Labrenzia sp. PHM005: one gene and its partner. The protein of the gene in region 2 interacts with the protein of the main gene of each other region in a pairwise test. Links are inferred from orthologs where the notes say so. Each region holds a gene or a part of one and is shown on either strand. Other genes may lie near its edges.

The links. The genes of interacting proteins can lie anywhere in the genome.
Region 1: the proteins of secD (region 2) and pheT interact in binary tests that used the Escherichia coli proteins (3 or more experiments, as listed by UniProt). The link is inferred for Labrenzia sp. PHM005 from one-to-one orthologs.

The regions. Positions count from the first base shown.
Region 1 is NZ_CP041191.1:167,172-170,278, reverse strand. Bases 12-3,104 are described here. They hold pheT (phenylalanine--tRNA ligase subunit beta), read right to left. Parts: upstream 2,721-3,104; coding sequence 303-2,720; downstream 12-302. Other genes in these bases: FJ695_RS00925 (phenylalanyl-tRNA synthetase subunit alpha), read right to left, coding at 2,779-3,104; FJ695_RS00935 (hypothetical protein), read left to right, coding at 12-218. Outside these bases: more of FJ695_RS00935, read left to right, coding at 1-11; more of FJ695_RS00925, read right to left, coding at 3,105-3,107.
Region 2 is NZ_CP041191.1:4,159,081-4,161,990, forward strand. The notes cover bases 5-2,900. They hold secD (protein translocase subunit SecD), read right to left. Parts: upstream 2,310-2,900; coding sequence 699-2,309; downstream 5-698. Other genes in these bases: secF (protein translocase subunit SecF), read right to left, coding at 5-681; yajC (preprotein translocase subunit YajC), read right to left, coding at 2,380-2,712. In the rest of the region: more of secF, read right to left, coding at 1-4. UniProt on the Escherichia coli protein: Part of the Sec protein translocase complex. Interacts with the SecYEG preprotein conducting channel. SecDF uses the proton motive force (PMF) to complete protein translocation after the ATP-dependent function of SecA.

The sequences.
Region 1 (3,107 bases), 4.0 Mb from region 2 along the record:
CAACGACTATGAGCTGCGGTCAGGTGCAGTCATTCATTGCACAACGCGGCGCTGCCGTTATGAGTACCGGCCAGCACACATTTGACCGGTATGTTGAGCACAGAGGTTTCTGCCAACACAATGAATTCGCAAAGGTGGACTATGTGCCCACCAAAGATGTTGGGCGGTGTGCGGTGCGCCGCTGCGTCAGCGTCACACCAAAGCGGTTTACCCGCTAAGGTCGTCACTTCGTTTGTATTTGTTAGGCGTTAAACCTGATTGATCGCCGCGCAGTATTTCCGCGCGGCGATCAAAGAGATCAATTAGCCGCGAAGCGTACCGCCGGTCGCTTTCTCGACGTTCGCGATAATCTTCTTGGCCACGGCATCGATTTCTTCGTCCGTGAGTGTTTTCTTGCGCGGTTGAAGAACGACATCGATCGCGACGGATTTTTGTCCTTCAGGGACACCGGTGCCTTCATAGATATCGAACAGAGTAACGTCCGCGATCAGGTTTTTCTCCGCACCACGGGCCGCACGCAGAAGTTTTTCGGCTGTGACGTCCTTGGCAACCAGGAACGCAAAGTCACGGCGAACCGGCATCAAGTCGGAGGCATTCAGCGAACCTTTCGACCGGCCGGCTTTTGCTTTTGGCTGTGGCAGGGCATCCAGATTGATTTCAAAGGCGACCAGCGGGCCTTCGATATCCATCTTCTGCAAGATACGCGGATGAACCTCGCCAAAGACTGCGAGCGTATTCTTCGGGCCCAGCTTCAGGCAGCCGGAGCGGCCGGGGTGGAATGTGTTCGGCGCATCGGCCACCACCTGCAGTTTGTCGACCGGAGCACCGATTGCTGCAAGCGCGGATTCCGCATCCGCTTTAGCATCAAAAACATCGACAGCCTCAGAAGCACCAGACCAGTGGCGGCCACTGCCGGCCATCTTCGCTGTTCCTCGGCGAACGCCGGCAGCAACCGTTTTTTGACCGTCAGGCGTATCCGATTCAAACACCTGGCCGATCTCAAACAAGGTCACGTCACCATAGCCGCGATCCGCATTGCGTTGAGCTGCCATGAACAGACCCGGCAGAAGGCTTGGCCGCATGTCCGACATGTCCGGTGAAATCGGATTGGCAAGCGACAGCGTCGCGCCGCCGCCGCCGAACAATTCTGCATGCTCCTTTGCAATGAAGGACCATGTGACAGATTCGTTGAAGCCCCGGGCTGCAAGTGCCCGGCGGGCTTTGCTGCGGCGGATCTGGCCGGACGTAAGCACCGTTTGTGCCACCGTTCCTATGCGCGGCAGCGGTGTAGACGGTACCCGGTCCAGCCCCACGATCCGTGTGACCTCTTCAACCAGATCGGCTTTGCCTTCAATGTCCGGGCGCCAGCTTGGGGCGGCAACTTTAACCGTGTCACCGGTTCCAGAAATCCAGAACCCGAGCGCTTTCAGGGTGACATTGGCTTCGGCTGGAGTGGTTTCGATCCCAGACAGGCGTTTGATTTCAGAATACGGGAAATCAATGATGTTGGTGCTGTCCGGAATATCGCCGGCCCGGATGGCTTCAGACGGCTCACCGCCACACAGATCCAGAACCATACGAGTCGCATATTCGAGGCCAGGCATCATGTAGTCCGGGTCGACGCCACGCTCGAACCGGTATCGGGCATCAGTGTTGATGCCGAGCTTGCGGCCAGTGGCGGCTATATCGTCTTCGTCCCAAAGCGCGGATTCGATCAGTACATTGACGGTGTCTTCGGTACAGCCCGACGGTACGCCGCCCAGGATGCCGCCAAGGCTCTCAACGCCATTGTCGTCGGAGATGACACAAATCGTATCGTCAACGTCATAGGACTTGTCGTTCAGTCCGTCGATCTTCTCGCCTTGCTTGCCGCGGCGCACGACGAGATTGCCATGGACCTTATCCGCGTCGAAGACGTGCAGCGGGCGGCCTTGGTCAAAAGTGATGTAGTTGGTAATGTCGACCAGCGCGTTGATCGGACGCAAGCCGATAGCGGTCAGGCGATCCTGCAGCCACTGAGGCGACGGGCCGTTCTTGATACCTTTGACCATTCGAAGACCGAAGGCCTTACACATTGGTTTTTTGTCGCCAAAATCGAGCGCTACATCGATCGGGCAGGGATAGGAGCCGCGGATCTGTTCGTGCGAACGTTCTTTTAGCTTTCCAAGACCTGCAGCCGCCAAGTCACGGGCAATACCATAAACACCAGTGCAATCTGGACGGTTCGGCGTAAGGCCGATTTCAATGACCGGTTCATCCAGTCCGGCCCATTCCGCATAGTTGACTCCCACTGGAGCGTCTGACGGCAGGTCAATGATGCCATCGTGCTCGTCGGACATCTCAAGTTCACGTTCAGAGCACATCATGCCGAAGCTTTCGACATCGCGGATCTTGCCAACGGAAAGCGTGACATCAAGGCCAGGAACATAATCACCCGGCTTGCCGAGTACGCCGACCAGGCCCGCCCGCGCGTTTGGTGCGCCGCAGACGACTTGAACCGGGTCACCTTCGCCGGTGTCTACTTTCAAAACACGCAAGCGGTCGGCATTCGGGTGCTGTTCGGCTTCCAGAACTTTTGCGATTTTGAATGGCTTCAGCCGATCTGCCCTATTGGTGACCTCTTCCACCTCAAGGCCGATCATGTTCAGGCGATCCAAAATCTCCTCAAGGCTGGCGTCGGTCTCCAGATGGTCCTTGAGCCAGGACAGAGTGAATTTCATAACTAGATCTCTTTATCGGTCGTGCGGCTTGGCCGCGAATTTTTATTCAACAGGTGCGTTACTGGCCAAACCGGTCCACTTCGGGCAGGACTGTCGCTTCACCATAGTTTTCAGCAAATCGACGTCCGATCATGGAAAGTTCCTGGGTCCAGCCGCCCACCATCTGCGGCGTGATCTGTTGTTTGGTCGCAATCGCTTGTGCAGCTTCTGTCTCAATGCGGTCGCGAAGGATGCCAAGTTCGACCTGAGCGGCATATTCCGCCCGATATTTGCCAAGCCAGCCCATTGCAACAATGATCACCATAACGAGAAGGGCGGCCGTGCTGGCAAGGCTTGCCCATTTGGCTGTGCCGGAAATCCGGCGCTCGCTGGCAACCAGCACAATCG
Region 2 (2,910 bases):
GGTCAGTGGCTTCTTCTTGTATTTCCTGAGGTTCTCACGGATCCGGTCATAGACAACCACGGTATCGTTGAGCGAATACCCGATAATCGTCAGGACGGCCGCGATACTCGACAAGGAGAAGTCCAGCTGCAACAGCACAAACAGGCCGACAGTGACCACCACGTCGTTGGCCGTGGTCAGGATCGCCCCAACGGCAAAGTGCCATTCGAAGCGGAACCAGATGTAGAACATGATCGCCAAAAGCGATGCGATCACCGCGATCGCGCCAGCCTGGGCCAGCTCGCCGGAAACGCGTGGACCGACCACTTCAACACGGCGGAAGTCAACATTGTCATCGGCAAAGATGGTCCGCACCTTGCCGACAACCGATTGCTGGGCAAGTTCACCGCCTGGCTGTTCTTCAACCCGGATCAGGATGTCGTCTGGCGCACCAAACTCCTGCACCTGAACATCGCCCAAGTTGAGGCTCGACAATTCGGAGCGGATCGCACCGATATCGGCCGGGCCATCGGTCTTGATCTCGATGATCGTGCCACCTTTAAAATCGATGCCGAAATTCAGGCCGACGGTGAAGAACCCCGCAAGTGAAGCAACCACCAGCAGGATAGACAGCGGAAAACTGATTTTCCGCAGCCACATGAATTTGAATTTCGTGTTGTCCGGAACAAGTCTCAGCAACATTGGTCTTTACTCCCGGATCAAATCGGCAAGACGGACGGACGGCGGAAGCGCACCCAGAGGGCGACCAAAAGCCGGCTGAACGTGAAGGCTGAGAAAACGGTGGTGAAAATCCCGATCGCCAGGGTCACGGCGAAGCCGCGAACCGGTCCGGATCCAAGCTGGAACAGGATAACGGCGGCAATCAGCGTGGTGATGTTGGCGTCCAAGATGGTGCCAAGCGCCCGCTTGTAGCCCGCATCAATCGCAGAAATGGCCGACCGTCCTGCCCGCGCTTCTTCGCGGATACGTTCAAAGATCAGCACGTTGGCGTCCACCGCCATACCGATGGTCAAAACGATACCGGCGATGCCCGGCAAGGTGAGCGTGGCTTGCAGGAACGTTAGGGCTCCAAAAATCAGGAACATATTCCCAACAAGTGCGATATCCGCAATGACGCCGAACCGTCCGTAGGCCAGGATCATGAACACAATCACCAGGACACCAGCGATGATGGAGGCCATCTTGCCGGATTCAATGGAATCGGCACCAAGACCCGGACCAATGGACCGTTCTTCGATGACCGTCAGCTTGGCCGGCAAGGCACCGGCACGAAGCAAGACAGCAAGGTCGTTTGCCCCATCAACGGTGAAGTTGCCGGAAATCTGACCCGCGCCGCCTGTAATCGGCTCGCGGATAACAGGTGCGGAAATGACTTCCTCGTCGAGTACGATCGCAAACGGACGGCCAACATTTTGCTGGGTAACTGTTGAGAATTTCCGGGCACCGGAGGTGTTGAAACGGAAATTGACAACCGGCTCATTGTTACGCTGGTCGAAGCTGACCTGCGCATCCACCAGATCTTCACCAGACAAAAGCGGTGCTTCTTCCAAGAGATATGGCAGCGGCGGATCATCCACCGACATCATGACGACAGTGCCAACCGGCGGACGGCTTTGCAGCGCCTGATCGCCGGACATGGAAGTGTCGACCATGTGGAACGTCAATTGTGCTGTCTGACCCACAAGATCCTTGAGCCGTTCCGGGTCATCTTCACCCGGAGCTTCCACCAGGATCCGGTCTGTGCCCTGACGTTGAATGTTCGGCTCCGTCGTGCCCAGTTCATCGACGCGGCGGCGGATGACTTCGATCGACTGCTGGACGATGTTGGTCATCCGGTCAGCAAGGCCTTGCTCAGAGTAGGTGAAGCGGACGAGGCCATCGTCAGTGACCGTAATCTCAAACTCATTCACCGGCTGACCGGCAAAGATGTTGGAGACCAACGGATTGACCAGCGGCTGCAGGCGTTCTTCTGCTTCAGCCAGGCGTGTCAGATCACGAATGCGGACCTGGGCGGCTTCGCCCTGCACCCCAAGACCGGTGTAGCCGATCCTTGGGCTTTCGCGCAGCGATCCCCGCATGTCGCTGACAAGCGCTTTCATGCGCTTTTGAATGTAATCCTTCTGGTCGATCTCATAGAGCAGGTAAGCCCCGCCCTGGAGGTCAAGCCCGAGGACCATCTGGTTCTTCGGCAGGAAGTCCGGCCAGCTTTCGATGGTTTTTGCGGAAAAGAAGTTGGGCAACGTCGTCACAAATCCCGCGACAACCACGAGGACGATGAGCGCAATTTTCCAGCGTGCGAAATAGAGCATGGTCAAGCCTTAAAAGCGGACGGGCCGAAACACTTCCGGCCCATCAAAACTGGTCTCAGCAATGTGCGCCTTAAGCGCCTTCTTTGGCCGGTTCGGTTTTGGACCGGACTTCCTGAACCATGGACCGAACGACACGAACCTTCACGCCTTCAGAAAGTTCCACCTGCAGTTCGCCGTCATCGACAACCTTGGCGACCTTGCCGATCAGTCCACCAGTCGTGACGATCGTGTCACCGCGGCGCAGATTGGCAACCATTTCCTGATGTTGCTTCATGCGCTGGCGCTGCGGCCGGATGATCAGGAAATACATGATCGCGAAGATAGCCACGAACGGCAGCAGGGACATGAGGAAATCAGGTCCGGCGGCTCCGGCACCTTGCGCATAGGCTGGGGTGATCAACATTCAACTCTCCTAAGGGGCGTTTCGCTTAAGCCCAGGCCTTTTTTCCGGCCCTTGGCAAAACGCTCAATTCTGGTGGCGCGGACTATAACGTTGGCGCGCCTCATTTCAAGCATAACCGGCAATTTGCTGCGTACCGGAATGGGAATAACTGCCATTTGCGTTGACAGCCCTTCATGATACTGCTCCCGCCACATCGCT